DNA from 3 places in the Streptomyces sp. NPDC005799 genome. Region 2 is predicted to be linked to each of the others. Evidence: riboswitches for the same ligand, from Rfam matches in the RefSeq annotation. Region 2 holds a riboswitch; each other region holds the start of a gene.
The links. A riboswitch is a leader RNA that binds a small molecule or an ion and turns the genes downstream of it on or off. The one in region 2 is predicted to bind S-adenosylmethionine.
Positions count from the first base shown of each region.

Region 1: another riboswitch for S-adenosylmethionine. It lies ahead of thrC (threonine synthase); the one in region 2 lies ahead of ABZ453_RS45450 (amino acid ABC transporter permease).
Region 3: another riboswitch for S-adenosylmethionine. It lies ahead of ABZ453_RS08885 (putative leader peptide); the one in region 2 lies ahead of ABZ453_RS45450 (amino acid ABC transporter permease).

Region 1 is NZ_JBEXXQ010000019.1:153,757-159,549, forward strand. It holds gene ABZ453_RS20540 (trehalose-6-phosphate synthase) at 1-1,225, opposite strand, end outside; gene ABZ453_RS20545 (glucosyl-3-phosphoglycerate synthase) at 1,310-2,254, opposite strand; SAM riboswitch class I at 2,381-2,535, shown strand; gene thrC (threonine synthase) at 2,554-3,840, shown strand; gene ABZ453_RS20555 (MoaD/ThiS family protein) at 3,953-4,228, shown strand; gene ABZ453_RS20560 (cold-shock protein) at 4,671-4,877, shown strand; gene groL (chaperonin GroEL) at 5,216-5,793, shown strand, end outside.
Region 2 is NZ_JBEXXQ010000077.1:9,690-15,482, forward strand. It holds gene ABZ453_RS45435 (GNAT family N-acetyltransferase) at 1-369, opposite strand, end outside; gene ABZ453_RS45440 (ABC transporter substrate-binding protein) at 457-1,485, opposite strand; gene ABZ453_RS45445 (amino acid ABC transporter ATP-binding protein) at 1,549-2,346, opposite strand; gene ABZ453_RS45450 (amino acid ABC transporter permease) at 2,343-3,323, opposite strand; SAM riboswitch class IV at 3,648-3,757, opposite strand; gene ABZ453_RS45455 (glutathione S-transferase C-terminal domain-containing protein) at 3,823-4,698, opposite strand; gene ABZ453_RS45460 (putative leader peptide) at 4,850-4,960, opposite strand; gene ABZ453_RS45465 (hypothetical protein) at 5,072-5,731, opposite strand; gene ABZ453_RS45470 (hypothetical protein) at 5,771-5,793, opposite strand, start outside.
Region 3 is NZ_JBEXXQ010000007.1:25,748-31,540, reverse strand. It holds gene ABZ453_RS08905 (LLM class flavin-dependent oxidoreductase) at 1-603, shown strand, start outside; gene ABZ453_RS08900 (NtaA/DmoA family FMN-dependent monooxygenase) at 600-2,000, shown strand; partial or broken gene ABZ453_RS08895 (LLM class F420-dependent oxidoreductase) at 2,093-3,017, shown strand; gene ABZ453_RS08890 (DUF1684 domain-containing protein) at 3,062-3,886, shown strand; SAM riboswitch class IV at 3,937-4,049, shown strand; gene ABZ453_RS08885 (putative leader peptide) at 4,084-4,200, shown strand; gene ABZ453_RS08880 (ABC transporter substrate-binding protein) at 4,427-5,793, shown strand, end outside.

The DNA.
Region 1 (5,793 bases), on a different contig from region 2:
TGATCGCGTCCTCGCCCAGCTCGGCGTGGGCGCCGGCCTCGCGGGACAGCACCAGGACGCAGCCGTCGTCGGCGACGACCGGAACCTCCTTGGCGACCAGGTTCATACCGTCGCGGATGGGGTTGACGAGGGCCACGTCGGCCAGGCGGTAGGCGGCCAGCGAGCGCGCGAAGTCGTCCTTCACGTGCAGCACGACGGGGGTCCAACCGGGCGTCCCGTACCGGGAGTTGATCTCCTCCGCCAGCCGCTGCACCTCCGCGGTGTAGTCGCGGTACACGGCGAGGTCCTGCCGCGAGGGGTAGGCGAAGGCCACGTGCACGACCCGCTCCCGCCACTCCGGGTGGTCGTCGAGCAGCTGCCGGTACGCCAGCAGCCCGCGCACGATGTTCTTCGACAGCTCGGTCCGGTCGACCCGCACGATCGTCTTCCGGCCCGCACCGATCTCCTCGCGCAGGGCGGCCATCCGCTCCTCGACGTCGCTTTCGTGCGAGCGCTGCCGCAGGAAGTCGGCGTCCGCCCCGAGCCCGTGCACCCCGACCTCGGTGTTCCCGAGCCCGTCCACCAGTTCCGTGCAGCACGCCGTGAACGCGTCCGCCCAGCGCCGGGTCAGGAAGCCCAGCCGGTCGGCGCCCAGCATGCCGCGCAGCACCTGCTCGGCGATGTCGTCCGGCAGCATCCGGAAGTAGTCCACCGGCGCCCACGGCGTGTGCGAGAAGTGACCGATCCTGAGGTCCGGGCGCAGCTCGCGCAGCATCCCCGGCACCAGCGTCAGGTGGTAGTCCTGCACCAGCACCGCCGCGCCCTCGGCCGCCTCCTCGGCCAGCGCCTCGGCGAACGCCCGGTTGTACGCCTCGTACGACGCCCACTGCCGTCGGAACTCCGCGTCGAAGACCGGCTCCAGCGGGGTCTGGTACAGCATGTGGTGAACGAACCAGAGCACCGAGTTGGCGATGCCGTTGTACGCGTCGGAGTGCACGTCGGCCGGGACGGCGAGCATGCGCACGCCCTCCTCGCCGACGCCCTGCCGTACCGCCTCCCGGTCGCCGTCGGACAGCGCGGAGCACACCCACAGGGCGCCCGCGTCGGGCCCGATCGCCGACAGACCGGAGACCAGCCCGCCGCCGCCCCGTTTGGCGGCCAGCGAGCCGTCCTCCTGTACCTCGTACGAGACCGGGCCGCGGTTGGACGCGACCAGCACCTGATGAGCGCCGTGCGTGGAAGCCATACGCCTCAACCTAGCCCGGCCCGGAAACACTCAAACGTATGGCCGGTTCACGGCCTCGCCCCGTATACGGCCCGCTCCGCGGGGTTACGCGACCTTGCGCTCCGCGTACTCCGCGATCTCCACCATGGGCGGCCGCTCCTCGGTGTCCACCGAATAGGTGCGCGGCTCGAAGCCGTCCTCGCCCCGCTCGAACTGGGTGAGGGAGGGACGGATGAGGTGGCCGCGGGCGAGCCGGAGCTGGGCCGTGCGGTAGATGGCCGCGGCCATGCGGCCCAGGGCCTGTCCGTCCTGGTGCCGGTGCCTGCGGACGCCGACGTCGACCTGGGCGAGGGCGTCGAGGCCGACCAGGTGCAGGGCGTCGACCAGCATGCCGAGCTCCACGCCGTAGCCGACGGGGAAGGGCAGCTGTTCCAGCAGGCTGCGCCGGGCCGCGTATTCGCCGCCGAGCGGCTGGACGAAACCGGCCAGTTGCGGCCAGTGCATGTTGAGCAGCGGGCGGGCCATGAGTTCGGTGACCCGGCCGCCCTGGCCCCTCGCGCCGGCGAGCGGGCGGTCGTACATGCCCTTGACCAGGTCGATACCCGGGTCGGTGAGCAGCGGGCCGACGATGCCGGAGACGAAGTCGGAGGAGAACTCCTTCAGGTCGGCGTCGATGAAGCAGACGATGTCCCCGGTGGTGACCAGCAGCGAGCGCCACAGCACCTCGCCCTTGCCGGGGACGGCGGGGAGTCGGGGCAGGACGTCGTCGCGGTGGACGACCCGCGCGCCGGCCGACGCGGCGACCGCCGACGTGCGGTCGGTGGAGCCGGAGTCGACGACCACGATCTCGTCGACCAGCGGGACCTGCTGCATCAGGTCGTGACGGATGATGGCGACGATGTCGCCGACCGTCTCCTCCTCGTTCAGCGCGGGCAGCACGACGGACACCGTCCGGCCCGTGCGTTGCTTGGCGGCCAGGATCTGGTGGAGCGGTCGGTCGGTGACGGACCAGGAGCGGGTGCTCAGCCAGCGCTCGACTTCTTCCAGCACGTAGGCGGCTCCTCACTTGTCTCGCGGTTCGGACGACTCTCTCAACTGTCCTGGCCTTCGGTTACAGTCTTGAACAACGTCGATGACCATCGCATGTCCGAGGTCATTGAACGTACAACCGAATACCGCTCATCCAGAGGGGCAGAGGGACACGGCCCGATGAAGCCCCGGCAACCCTCCAGCCGGTCTCGTAGATCAACGTTGATCATTCCGCGAGGCTCCCGGCTAGGGAAGGTGCCAAATCCGTCTCACGGCGAGATGCGTCGTGAGGAAGATGAGGAGAAAGGGCCTCGCCTCACATGGCTGCGCAGACTGTTGCAAGCACCACCGACTCCCAGGCCGTCGATCTCGGTCCCGCCGCGGCGCTGAGCTGCCGCGAATGCGGCCACCGGGTACCGCTCGGCCCGGTCTTCGCCTGCGAGGAGTGTTTCGGCCCGCTCGAGATCGCGTACGACTTCTCGGCCTACGACACCGAGGAACTCCGCAAGCGGATCGAGGCGGGACCTTCGAACATCTGGCGTTACGCGCCGCTGCTGCCCGTCCCGGCGGACGTGGCGACCAAGCCGAACATCAACCCCGGCTGGACCAAGCTCGTCAAGGCCGACAACCTCGCGCGCGAGCTGGGCGTGACCGGTGGCCTGTACGTCAAGGACGACTCCGGCAACCCGACGCACTCCTTCAAGGACCGTGTCGTCGCCCAGGCCATCGAGGCCGCGCGCGTCTTCGGCTTCACCACCCTCTCCTGCTCCTCCACCGGCAACCTCGCGGGCGCGGTCGGCGCCGCCGCGGCCCGGGCCGGCTTCCGTTCCTGCGTGTTCATCCCGCACGACCTGGAGCAGGGCAAGGTCGTCATGGCCGCGGTCTACGGCGGTGAGCTCGTCGGCATCGAGGGCAACTACGACGACGTGAACCGCTTCTGCTCCGAGCTGATCGGCGACCCGGCCGGCGAGGGCTGGGGCTTCGTCAACGTCAACCTGCGGCCGTACTACGCGGAGGGCTCCAAGACCCTGGCGTACGAGATCTGCGAGCAGCTCGGCTGGAAGCTGCCCGACCAGCTGGTGGTGCCGATCGCCTCCGGATCGCAGCTGACGAAGATCGACAAGGGGCTGCAGGAGCTGATCAAGCTCGGGCTCGTCGAGGACAAGCCGTACAAGATCTTCGGCGCGCAGGCCGAGGGGTGCAGCCCGGTCTCCGTCGCGTACAAGGCGGGGCACGACGTGGTCCGGCCGCAGAAGCCGAACACCATCGCCAAGTCGCTGGCCATCGGCAACCCGGCGGACGGCCCGTACGTCCTGGACATCGCGCGGCGTACCGGCGGCGCGGTGGAGGACGTGAACGACGAGCAGATCGTCGACGCGATTCGGCTGCTCGCCCGGACCGAGGGCATCTTCGCGGAGACCGCCGGTGGGGTGACCGTCGGCGTGACGAAGAAGCTGATCGAGGCCGGTGTGCTGGATCCGAGCCTCACCACCGTCGTCCTCAACACCGGCGATGGGCTGAAGACCTTGGACGCGGTGGCCGACACGGGGCTCACCGCAACGATTCGCCCGAACCTGGAGTCCTTCCGGGAAGCTGGGCTCGTCTAGACCGTCGTCGTCTGGGGGCCGGTGGGGGCTGCTCGCGCCCACGCGGCGGCAGCCGCACATATCGACCACAGCCCCGCGCCCCCAAGCCCGTTATCCGACCGGAGGTTTCATCGTGAGCGTCAACGTCCGCATCCCCACCATCCTGCGCACCTACACCGGCGGCCAGGCCGAGGTGAGCGCCGAAGGCGCGACCCTGGCCGAGGTCATCGCCGATCTGGAGAAGAACCACACCGGGATCGCCGCCCGGGTCCTCGACGACCAGGGCAAGCTGCGGCGATTCGTCAACGTGTACGTCAACGACGACGATGTGCGGTTCGAGCAGGGGCTGGAGACGGCCACCCCGGACGGTGCGGGCGTCTCGATCATTCCCGCGGTCGCCGGCGGCTGACCTGATGACCGATCATTACCGTCGGTAACAGTGATTACCGAGTGTTCATCGAATTGCCCCCTCCGTGAGAGAAACGGAGGGGGCAATTCTGCATGGTTGAGCACGGTACAGTTGGGGAACCTGCTGCCTCCCGCATGCCGAACGCATATGAGTACCGCCTCCGGATGCGATGAGAAGTAGCCAAAGTGTGCGCGTCTTTTGTGTCTTATGCGCCCTTTATGGGGCCCGACTTGCCCTGAATTCGGGCGAATTCTCACTACATTCCGGACCCCTGACGTCCAGAATTCTCGTCCGATTGACCTGTTGCAGACGGCAGTTGGACAGATACATTCAGCCGCGGTCGACGCGTTCCGGCGCACGCCCCCAAACCGTGGGGGGTGAGGTCTGACCCGGACCCGCGAAGTGCGGGTCTGTGCAAGGGCCAGTAATAGGGGAGTTAGGCATGGCTCAGGGCACCGTCAAGTGGTTCAACGCGGAGAAGGGGTACGGCTTCATCGCGGTCGACGGTGGTGCGGATGTTTTCGTCCACTACAGCGCCATCCAGATGGACGGGTACCGCACCCTGGAAGAGGGCCAGCGGGTCGATTTCGAGATCTCGCAGGGTCAGAAGGGGCCGCAGGCGGACATGGTCCGACTCGCGACCAGCTGAAGCACGCGCCGGGTAGATCGCAGCGTCGTTCTTCTGTTTTCTTCGAAGGGCTCGTACCCCATGGGGAGTCATGGGTACGGGCCCTTCGGCATGTCTGCGTCAGGCGGCCCCGGATCCCCTGCGAGACCTGCCCAGTACCCGGGAGGCGCTTGCACTCGGCAGGGGCGAGTGCTAATCATTGGCGTTAGCACTCTGAAGGTGAGAGTGACAAAGAAGGACCGGGTCGGTGAGGCCCGCAGGCCGGGTGGGGCAAGGAACCCACGGGTCGGCGAGCCGTCCGTCGCGGGCGCGGGCGCGGTCCGAAGGAATCACCCCCAGTCCTGGAGGGACCACTTCACATGGCCAAGATCATCGCGTTCGACGAGGAGGCGCGGCGCGGCCTCGAGCGCGGCATGAACCAGCTCGCGGACGCCGTGAAGGTGACGCTCGGCCCCAAGGGCCGCAACGTCGTCCTCGAGAAGAAGTGGGGCGCCCCCACGATCACCAACGATGGTGTCTCCATCGCCAAGGAGATCGAGCTCGAGGACCCGTACGAGAAGATCGGCGCCGAGCTGGTCAAGGAAGTCGCCAAGAAGACGGACGACGTCGCCGGTGACGGTACGACCACGGCGACCGTGCTCGCCCAGGCCCTGGTCAAGGAGGGCCTGCGCAACGTAGCCGCCGGCGCCAACCCGATGGCCCTCAAGCGCGGTATCGAGAAGGCCGTCGAGGCCGTCTCCGGTGCCCTGCTCGAGCAGGCGAAGGACGTCGAGACCAAGGAGCAGATCGCCTCCACGGCCTCCATCTCCGCCGCCGACACCCAGATCGGCGAGCTCATCGCCGAGGCCATGGACAAGGTCGGCAAGGAAGGCGTCATCACCGTCGAGGAGTCCCAGACCTTCGGTCTGGAGCTGGAGCTCACCGAGGGTATGCGCTT
Region 2 (5,793 bases):
GGCGACCAGGTCGAGGATCTCGGGCACGTCGTCGGGGCCGAGCCGTACGGCCTCGGGGTCGGGCTCGGCGCGCAGGGCGGTGTCCACGAGCTGGACGCCGTGCCCGGTGCGCACGACCTCCCAGCCCTCCGCCGCCTCGGTCACGCCCCGTACCGCGGCGGTGCCGCCGGGGCCGACGAGTGCGGCGAGGTCGGCCCAGGCGCGCGGGTCGTCCTCGTCGGAGAGGGCGTGGAAAGGGGCCACGTCCGGCTGGTAGCGGACGGCGTGGCCGACGCGTTGGGCGAAGCGGGCGTGCGGACCGGTGAGCGCGGCCCAGGCAGGATTGTCCAGAAGGTGCGAGGAGTTGGCGTCGAGGGCGATGACGGACATGGTGTGGCGGTCTCCGGTGTGCGGCTCGGGATGTCCGGCGCGGGGACTCCACCGCGGAGCGGCGGCGGAGCCCCCGGCGCGCGGTGGTCAGGAGTTGTCGAGCGGCAGTCCGGGCGGGTTGACCTCGGACTTGGCCACGCCCTCGTTGGAGAGGTTGTAGGCCTTGAGCCACTCGGCGTACTGACCGTTCTTGATCAGGTAGTTGATGGCGTCGGCGAGCGGCTTGGCCAGGCCGCTGTCCTTCTTGGCGGTGGCCGCGATCAGACCCTGCAGGCTGGCACCCGCGCCCGAGTAGGTGCCCGCCGTGCGCGTGGCGTTGGGCGTGTTGGCCACTTGGCGGTTGTGGTAGGCAAAACCGGGGTTGGGGCCGAAGGACGCGTCGATCTTCCCGCTGTTCAGGGCGAGGAAGGTACTGGTGCTGTCCTGGAAGTACTTGACGGTCAGCTTCTTGCCCTCCTTGGCGAGCTTCGCCTTCCACTCCAGGAGGATCTTCTCCTGGTTGGTGCCGGAACCGACGGCGATCGTCTTGCCGGCGAGGTTCTCGTAGTTGCCGTCGAAGTTCCAGGTGCTCTTCTTCGGAACGATGAAGGCCAGGTTGTCCTGCCGGTAGGAGGCGAACTCGTACTTCTTCTTGCGCTCCTCGGTGTCGGTGACGTTGGAGAAGGCCACGTCGACCTTGCCGCTGTCGATGCCGACGAAGAGGTTCTCCCACGTGGAGTTCTTCACCTCGGGCTTGAGACCGAAGACCGCTGCGACCAGACGGCCGAGGTCGGGCTCGGAGCCGGTGAGGGTCTTCTGGTCGCTGCCCACGTAGGCCAGCGGCGGGAAGCCGGCCGGCAGTGCGCCGATGCCGATCTCCAGCTTGCCGCTCTTCCTGACGGCCGCGGGCAGTTCGCCACTGATGGACTTGACCTCGGAGACCTTGATGGACGTCTGCTGGGCGGCGCCGTTGGAGACCTGGCCGACGACGACCTCGCCGGTCTTGGCGGCGGCGTCGGTGGAGGTGGCCGCGTCGCTGTTGCCACCGCAGGCGGCGAGCCCGGTGGCCAGGGAGGCGACGGCGGTCGCCGCGGTGATGCCGCGTATCAGGCTGCGTCGGGTGAACTGGGTGGGCATGGCCGATCCTTGTCGCTGGAGGTGATGAAGGTGGTGTGGGGGGAGATCTGAAGGCGCGGCCGGTCAGAGGACCTTGCTGAGGAAGTCCCTGGTCCGCTCGTGCCGGGGGTTGTCGAGGACCTCGGAGGGCGGGCCCTGCTCGACGATCCGGCCGCCGTCGATGAAGACGACCCGGTCGGCGATCTCTCGGGCGAAGCCGATCTCGTGCGTGACGATGACGAGGGTGGTGCCGCTGGTCGCCAGGTCCTTGATGACGGCGAGCACCTCGCCGACCAGTTCGGGGTCGAGGGCGGAGGTGGGCTCGTCGAAGAGGATGACGCCGGGGCGCAGCGCGAGGGCGCGGGCGATGGCGACCCGCTGCTGCTGACCGCCGGACAGCTGGCGCGGGTAGGCGCCGGTCTTGTCGGCGAGGCCGACGCGGTCGAGGAGTTCCCGGGCCAGTTCCTGGGCATCGGTCCTGCCGAGGCGGCCGGTGGCGACCGGGGCCGCGGCCACGTTGTCCAGGACCGTCAGGTGCGGGAAGAGGTTGAAGTTCTGGAAGACGAAGCCGATCCGGCCCCGCTGAGTGAGGATGGCCCGCTCGCTGAGTTCCTTGAGCCGGTTGCCCTGCCGCTTCACGCCGATCGGTTCGCCGTTGATGCTGACGTGGCCGATCTCGGGCTTCTCCAGGTGGTTGATGACCCGCAGCAGGGTGGACTTGCCGGAGCCGGAGGGACCGAGGATGACGGTGACCTCGCCCGGGCGGACGGTGAGGTCGACGCCGTCCAGCACCCGGTGGGTGCCGTACCACTTGTGCACGTCGTGCACCTCGACCGTGGCGGCGTCGACGTTCGCCAGGGCCTCGATGGTGTCGGTGGTCATACGGCGGCCTCCCGGCGGATACGGGCCCGCAGCTCGGTGAGAGCGGTGCGGAGCTTCTGCAGCGGCGTCGGCGGCAGGGTGCGGGTGGCACCGCGGGCGTAGTGCCGCTCGACGTAGAACTGGATGACGGAGACGACGCTGGTCAGGATCAGGTACCAGACGGTGACGACCAGCAGCAGCGGCACGATGTCGCCGGGATAGGTGGAGCCCATGGTCTGCGCGGAGCCGAACAGGTCGAGCAGGGAGACGTAGAAGACCAGCGAGGTGCCCTTGATCAGGCCGATGAGCTGGTTGACGTAGTTGGGGATGATCGAGCGCAGCGCCTGCGGAAAGACGATCTTCCGGAACTGGTAGCCCTTCGGCAGGCCGAGCGCCGCGGCCGCCTCGTGCTGGCCCTGGTCGACGGAGAGGATGCCGCCGCGGACGACCTCGGCCGCGTAGGCCGCCTCGTTGAGGCTGAGGCCGATGACGGCGATGGCCATGTCGGTGGCGAGCTTCGTCTCGTCGAAGGAGAAGAAGGCCGGACCGAAGGGGATGCCGACGCTCAACGTCTTGTACAGGGCGCTGAAGTTGTAGAGGAAGAGCAGCACCACGATGAGCGGGATGGAGCGCAGGGCCCAGATGTACGTCCAGCTGACCGCGCGCAGCACCGGACTCCTCGACAGCCGGGCCAGGGCGAGCAGGATGCCGCCGAGGAGACCCAACACCGCGCTGTAGGCGGTGACTTCGAGGGTGATCACCAGGCCGTCGAGGATGGTGGGGCGCAGGAACCAGTAGCCCCAGCGGTCCCACTGGTAGAACGGGTTGGTCACCAGGCCGTGCACGAACTGGGCGACCAGGACGAGGACGACCGCGGTGGCGATCCAGCGTCCGGGGCGTCGCAGCGGCAGAACTCGCTGAGCGGTGAGGGGCTTTGACGGTTCGTCGGCGGCGGACGTCGGCGCAAGCGTGACGGTGGCGCCAGGGGGTTCACTCATGGTGGGCTCCGGCTGGGTCGGACACCCCGGACGGCGCGGCGGCATGCGGCGGCGGACGCGACAGCGGGGTACCGGGGGCGGGAAGGACGACGGCACACCGCGTCGCGGTGTTCGTCAGGGGATGCGGGGGCTGCGGGAAGAGGTCAGCCCCGACAGCGGGCACGGCCCGATGCGGTACACAGTGCGCTGTTCACGCGGAGCAGATCGACGGCGCGATCGGCGACGAGAGGGTTCGGGTACGGCTGTACGCAGCCCTGTGGGCGGCACGTGGCCGTCCTGGGAGCTGCGTACATGGCGTCACCGTCACTGTTTCCGGCCCTGCGGGCCTCGCGCTTACCGAAAGGTCATCCGGTCCGGTCGTCACCTGGGGCACCCCACCGCGGTGCGAGGGTTGCCGGTCAGCTAGCCAGGGCTTGTCGCTGACGCTCATGACCGTTCTGGTTGCTAGTTAAAACAATTGCCCGAACGTATGTCAACGCCCGTCCACCAGGTGGAACGGCTAACGGGTGGCGTGGGCCGCCCAGTCCAGGATCCGTACGGCCGCTCCGGCGGCCTCCAGGCCCTGGCAGCGGGCGTGGTGACGGCGTTCGATGCCGTCGAGGTCGAGGTGGCCGCCGAACGCCGGGTGGGCGGCGAGCCGGCGGGCGTAGGCCCACAGGGTGGGATGGTCGGCGATGCGCTGGACGGCGGCGGCGTCCAGGTGGTTGCGGTGCACGGTGTCGAGCTGGACCAGCGCGGCCCACAACTCGACGTCGGCTGCGGTGACTTCGTCACGGATCAGGTAGGTGCGGCCGGTGAGCCAGCGGTCGAGTGCGCCCAGGGTGTCGAGCAGGGTGGTCAGTGCCGTGTCACATACCATCGCGTCCTCACCGGCCGACCCGGCCCGTTGCGCCGCCTCCTCGATCCCCTCCCGGCACATGCGCTCCACGGCCTCGATCTCCGACTCCGCGCCGCACGGGTGGAGGGAGGTACCGCCGGCGGAGAAACGGCGGGCGAGGTCGCGCATGATGTCCGGCGCGTGGGTGCTGACGATCCGTCCGGACCAGTCGTCGCTGAGCACCGGTCCGACGGCCGGTCCGCGGTAGCGGTGGGCGCTGGCCTCGTACAGCGGCCGCAGGGCCGAGTGGCCGCCTTCGGGGCAGTCGGGCACGGCGGGCAGCCGGGTCACCGGACAGACGGCGTCCAGGCCGAGCAGGCTGTGGGTGACGGCGATGCGCAGGCCGTCGGGACAGGCGGTCGACAGATGGAGGCGGTAGCGGCCCGGAACGGCGTAGTGGCCGCTGCGCGCGTCCCGGCCGATGCGGCCCCGGAAGGCGGGCGCGGGTCGATCGGTGGCGTGGGCGGTGGTGTGGGCGACCGGCGGTGCGATGGTCATGACTCTCCCCGGGAGCGGGCGCGGACGTACGCGCGGCGGAAGCGACGTCGGGCGGGCGGGAATGGGGCGGCGGTCCTGGGAGCAGGGCTCACCCGTGCGCGCCGGACGGGCGCCCCCGAGGGGGCGGTGTCGGCGCGGGAAGGGCCGCGGCTCAGCCCTGGGGCCTGATCGCGCTGCAGACTCGCAGCAGATCGATGTGACGGCGGGAGGTCAGAAGAGGCGAACGGACCACGCGGACGGTGACCGGTTCAAGGCGCCTCATGTTTCCCTACCTATTCACTAGGATTCCCTCAGTGAGTGTCGATCCGACCGCGAACCACGTCAAGAGGGGCGTCCCGCATGGCGGACGCCCCGGTGGACTTTCCCGGTGAGGTCAGCGGAGATGAGCGGTGTCGATGGTCGTGTACTCGCTTCCGACGGCGGTGACCAGGATGTAGCCGGGGTTGCCGTTGCGGTCGACGTAGCACGTGAGGTAGTGGACGGCGGTCACGGTCTGCCGCACGGGATTCTCCGCCACCGCCTTGCGGCAGTCCGCCGCGGTGGGAAGTTTGTCGGAGTTCCAGGAGGCCAGCTTGCCGTTGCTCGCGGCCAGGAAGCCGCCCGAGACGTAGATGGCGTCGGTACTCGTGCCCGCCGGGACCGGCGGGGTGTGGCTGAAGTCGTAGCCGGTCGGCGTGCCCCCGGGGTCCATCATGCGGAACCCGCGGACCAGCGCGGTGGAGACGGAGGGCTGCGGGCTGGACAGCGCGGCCGAGGTCGCGAGACCGCCGCCCCCGAGGAGCGTCACCGCGGCCACGCCGGCGATCACGGGATGGGCGGAGGCCATGCCGAGCAGCGGGCCGATGACGGGGACCGAGAACTTCAGATGGGTGTTCTTCTGCGTGACCGTGGAGTGGTCGCCCGCCGTCACGGTCGCCGTGGGCGCGTAGTCCCGGGAGCGGCGGCGCGTGGCCCTCTGCGGTGGCAGGTAGGTGTTGTGCTGGACGTTGCCGTCGCCGGCCTGGGCGCCGTTGGTCCGGCTGTTCCTCATCATGGCGGTGCTTTCTGCGGCCCGTGGGTGTCGGTCGGGCGCCTAACCGAACGTGTTGTGCTGGG
Region 3 (5,793 bases), on a different contig from region 2:
GTCATCCGGTCCGTGGCCACCAGCCGCTACCTCGACCGCGACCGGCTGCACTACATCGACTTCACCGGCGAGACCTATGCCGTCAAGGGCCCCGCGATCGTGCCACGCCCGCCCCAGGGGCAGCTCGTCGTCCTGGGCCGGCCGGACCGGGTTCCCGCCGCACAGCTCGACCTCGGGCTCGTCGAAGGGCGCGATCTCGCGTCGGTCGCCAGGGCAGCTGCCGTCGCCGGGACGCCCCGGGTCTTCGCCGAGGTCGAGGTGGCACTGGACACGCCGGACGCCACGGCCGCCGAGCGCGTCGCGGACCTCGAACGGCACGCGGCATGGAGCGACCGGGGGCGACTGCGGCACATCGGCCCCGCCGACCAACTCGTCGCTCTGCTCGGCGAGTTGAGCCGCCATCTCGACGGAGTGCGGCTGCATCCGCTCGTGCTGGACGAGGACCTGCCCGCCCTCTCCCGACTCGTCCTGCCGGCCCTGTCCGAGCGACGCCTCGTCTCCCGTCCGCTGCCCGGTACCTCGCTGCGCTCGACCCTGGGTCTGGAGCGCCCCGCCAGTCGCTATGCCGTCGCGGCCCCCGCCGCCCAGGAGGACGCACGATGACCCGCACCGACCCCCTCGACGTCCCCCGGCCGCACGCCCAGCTGCACTTCGGCGTCTTCTTCCAGGGCGTCAACCACTGGACCATCTGGTCCGCCCCCGACAGCGGCTCCCAGATCGACCCCGCCTCCTTCCGCAAGGTCGCCCAGACCGCCGAACGCGGCCTGTTCGACGCCTTCTTCCTCGGCGAGGGCCTGCGGCTGCGCGAGGTCGACGGACGGATCCACGATCTGGACGTGGCCGGACGGCCGGACGCCATCACCCAGCTGGCGGCGCTGGCCGCGGTCACCCGCCGGATCGGCCTGGTCTCCACCTCCAACTCCACCTTCAACGAGCCCGCCGACCTGGCCCGCCGCCTCTCCGGCCTCGACCTCCTCTCCGAGGGCCGCGCCGGCTGGAACGTGGTCACCACGGACAATGCCTGGACCGGCGCGAACTTCCGCCGCGGCGGCTACCTCGACCACGCCGACCGCTACCGGCGCGCCGAGGAGTTCCTCACCGTGGCCCGCGCCCTCTGGGACGGCTGGGAGGACGGCGCCGTCGCCGCCTCCGCGACCGCGCGCGCCTGGGCGGCTCCCGGCTCCGTACATCAAGTGCGCCCCAAGGGCCCGCAGTTCGACGTCGACCTCGCCCCCACCCTGCCCCGCAGCGCCCAGGGTCACCCGGTGATCTTCCAGGCCGGTGACTCCGGCGAGGGACGCGACTTCGCCGCCCGCAACGCCGACGTCATCTTCTCCGCGCACGGCAACGACTTCGACGACGCCCTGGCCTTTGCCGACGACCTCCGACGCCGGCTGCGCGCGGTCGGGCGTCCCGACGACGATCTGCGGATCCTGCCCGGCACCGAGATCATCATCGGCGCGACGGAGGAGGAGGCCCAGGAGAAGAAGCAGTGGATCCGGCTCCAACAGGTCACCCCGGCCACCGCGTTGGGGATCGCCGGGCTGCTGTGGGGCATCGACCTCTCCGACCGTGACGCCGACGGGCCGCTGCCGAAGGAGGACCCGGTCGTCACCGAGAACGACGGCTCCTTCGGCGCCCGCCGGATCGCCGACCCGCGTGCGGTCGTCGCGCAGTGGCGGGCGAAGGCGGAGGCGCACGGCTGGTCGCTGCGTGAGACCGTCATCGCGCTGGGCCCACAGCGCGGGCACGTCGGTACGCCGTCCGGTCTCGCCGACAAGTTCGCCCACTTCGTACGGCACGGCGCGGTCGACGGCTTCAACGTCACGCCGTACCTGATTCCCGACGGCCTCGACGACATCGTCGACCTGCTCGTCCCGGAACTGCAGGAACGCGGGGTCTACCGCACCGAGTACAGCGGGACCACGCTGCGCGAGAACCTCGGCCTACGTGAACCACTCACCCACCGGTCCGCCCCGGACCGGCGGCAGGCGGGCTGAGCCCCCACCCCGGGTCTCGTACACATGACTGACAAGAAGCTGTCACACGTGAACCGGAATGCGACTTCGGCCCACACCCGTTCTGAACCGACATGACGGTTGGAGTAGTGTTCACCGCGTCCGACGCGCCGAACCAGGTCGACGCCGCCGTACGACTGGCCCATGAGGCAGCGGAGTCCGGTGTCACGTCGGCCTGGTTCGGGCAGACCTTCGGCGCGGACTCGCCCCAGCTTGCGGCGATCGTCGGGCGCGAAGTGCCCGCACTGCAGGTCGGCACCTCCGCGATCCCCGTCTTCGGCCGCCATCCGCTGCTCGTCTCCAGCCAGGCCCAGACCGCCCAGGCCGCGACCCACGGCCGCTACCACCTCGGTCTGGCCCTGGGTACGAAACTGCTGACGGAGACCGCCTTCGGCCTGCCCTTCGAGCGGCCCATCGCCCGGCTGCGTGAATTCCTCACCGCACTGCGGCAGTTGACCGTGACCGGCACGGCCGACTTCCACGGTGAGCTGCTGACCGCCACCACCCCCGCTCCCGGCGCGGGTACCGGGTGCCGAGAGAGGTGTCCCCCTGCTGGTCGCCGCGATGGGGCCGCAGGCGCTGCGGGTCAGCGGTGAACTGGCGGACGGGATCCTGCCGTACCTGGCGGGACCGCGCGCCCTGGCGGACCACATCGTGCCCGCCCTGACCACCGCCGCCGAGGCCGCCGGCCGCCCCGCGCCCAGGATCGTCGCCCTGGTGCCGGGCGTGGTCACCGACGACGTGGCGGCAGTACGGGCCAAGGCCACCGAGAACCTCGCCTTCTACGAAGAGATCCCGTCCTACGCCCGGGTCATCGAACTCTCCGGCGCCCGACGGGCCGCCGACCTGGCCGTGATCGGCGACGAGCGGACCGTCGAGGCCGAGGTGCGCCGTTACCGCGACGCGGGCGCCACCGAGGTCGTGTTCTCGGGCACCGAGATCGCCGGAGAGGCCGACCGCCGACGCACCTGGCGACTGCTCGGCGAACTCGCCCGCTGAACCGCCCCGAAGACCCGACAGCCCCCTGCACGAAGGAGATTGCGTTGACCACCGAGGCCACCACGACCGACCTCCGCACCTTCACCGAGACCTGGCTGGAGTGGTACCGGGCCCAGGAGGCCCGGCTCTCCGCCCCGCACGGTTTTCTGGCGATCACCGGCCAGCACTGGCTCGACGACCGCCCCCAGCGATTCCCGGACGCGCCCGGCGCCTGGCACACCGGCCCCGACGGGGTCGTCGTCACCCTCGACGACGGCGAGGAACTGGTCGTCGACGGAACCCCGGTGCGCGGTGAACACCGCTTCGGCGTGCTGCCCGAACGCGGCGGCGTCAACGCGGTGTGGGGAGACGCCGTCATCGAGGTCGCCAAGCGCGGCGGCCACGACATCGTGCGTCCCCGACACCCGGACGCGCCCCTGCGCACGGCCTTCACCGGAACACCTGCCTACGCACCCGACGCGCGTTGGGCCGTGACCGGCCGCTACGTCCCCTTCGACACACCCCGGCCGACCACCGTGGGAGCGGCCGTCGAGGGCCTGGAGCACGTCTATGACGCTCCGGGCAGGATCGACTTCGAGCTGGACGGACGTCAGCTGTCCCTCACCGCGTTCCCCGGCGCCGGCGAGGGCCGGCTGCTGGTGCTGTTCACCGACGCCACCTCCGGGGTCACCACCTACGCCGCCAACCGGGCCCTGTGGCTCGAGCCGCCCGCCGCCGACGGCCGGGTCGTCCTGGACTTCAACCGCGCCGCGAACCTGCCGTGCGCCTACACGGACCTGGCCACGTGCCCGCTGCCCCCGGCCGAGAACCGGCTGCCGGTGGCGATCGAGGCCGGTCAGAAGATCCCCCGCGAGCGCGGCGGTTCCTGAGCCGGGGTGGCCATTGACCAACGGCAAGATCTCTCCGTACGATCACGAGTGGCATTGAGTGTCAGCGTCAAGCCCTGGCTCGCTGACCGGCAACCCTCCCACGCGGTGGGGTGCTCCAGGTGAAAGCCCGGCGGGATCACCGACGATCCCGCAAGCGCGTGGCCCCGTGACCGGGGCCGGACAGGTGGAGGACCGACATGCGGCACGGTGGTGACCTCAGCGCCCGTTTCGCCGGCGCCACCGTGTTCTCCCGGCTCTCGCGTCGGCGCCACATCGATCTCAAGCGCTCGACCAGCTGTCTCTGTCAGGCCTGACGGGCCTTTGCAGCGCTGGTCACCGTCCGGCACCAGGCGCCGCCGCATCCGTCTGCGCCTGATCCCCGTACGTCGTTTCGGCTGATCCCTGTTCTTCCTTTCCGCTGATCCCTGTCTGCACAGCGCTCCCCGACATCGGCATCACGCCGATCGGGTCCGCACGCCCCGGCACGGCCGTGTCCCGTACCACCGCCGTGCCTGGTGACACGAGTAGGAGAAGACCTCCGTGATCGCACTTCCCCATGTCAGAACCTCTCGGTGGGCGGCACTGACCGCCCTTGTGACCACCAGCGCCCTGCTGACCGCCTGCGGATCGGGCGGCGGCGACGCGGGCAGCGGCACCGGACAGCCCAGGTCCGGCGGCACCCTGACCTTCGCGGTGGGGTCGGACTCCGGCTGCGTGGATCCGCAGCAGGTCGCCAGCAACGAGACCATCTACTCGGTGCGCCAGATCGTGGACTCCCTGACGGACCAGGACCCGAAGACCGGCAAGATCGTGCCGTGGCTGGCGAAGAGCTGGGAGGTCAGTCCCGACGCCAGGACCTTCACCTTCCATCTGCGTTCCGGTGTCACCTTCAGCGACGGCTCGAAGCTGACCGCGCAGGTGGTCAAGGACAACTTCGACGCGGTGCCGAAGCTCGGCGCCCTGGGCACGCTCGCCGAGGGCTACCTGAGCGGCGTGGGGAGCACCACCGTGGTCGACCCGCTCACCGTGAAGGTGACCTTCATCCAGCCCAACGCCCAGTTCCTGCAGGCCACTTCGACGCACTCGCTCGGCATCGAGTCCACGGCCAGCGTGCAGAAGACCCCGCAGCAGAAGTGCAGTGACGGGGTGACCGGCTCCGGACCGTTCGTGCTGAAGCAGTACGTGCAGAACCAGTCCCTCACACTCGTCAGGCGCACCGGATACGCCTGGGGATCATCACTGTGGTCCAAGAAGGGCGAGGCGTATCTCGACAAGCTGGTGTTCAAGGTGGTGCCGGAGGCGGGTGTGCGGGCCGGCAGCCTGCAGTCCGGTCAGGTGGACGCCGTCTCCAGCGTCGGCAAGGCCAACGAGGCGGCTCTCAAGGGCGGCCAGGTCACCCTCAAGCGACGGGCCAACCCCGGGGTGGTGTTCGGTCTCGGCCTGAACAACTCCCGGCCGCTGTTCAAGGACGCCAAGGTGCGTCAGGCGATCCTCCACGCCATCGACCGGCAGCAGATCGCCGACACCGTGTTCCCGACCGGCACCCGGTCGGCCACCAGTGTCCTCGCGCACACGACACCCGACTACACCGACCTCTCCTCCGGCCTGACCTTCGACGTCACCAAGGCCAAGTCCCTGCTGGACGCGGCCGGTTGGAAGGCCGGAAGCGACGGCGTCCGCGCCAAGGACGGCCAGAAGCTGAGTCTGACGATCAAGTGGTTCCCCAACGCGGCCACCAACCAGCCCGCGCTGGAGCTCATTCAGCAGCAGCTCAAGACCGTCGGTGTCGATGTGCCCCTCAAGCAGCTCCAGGTCACGCAGTTCGCGCCGACACTCCAGTCGGGCGACTACGACGCGGTGTGGGGGAACGTGACCCGCGCCGACCCCGACATCCTGCGCAGTTCCTT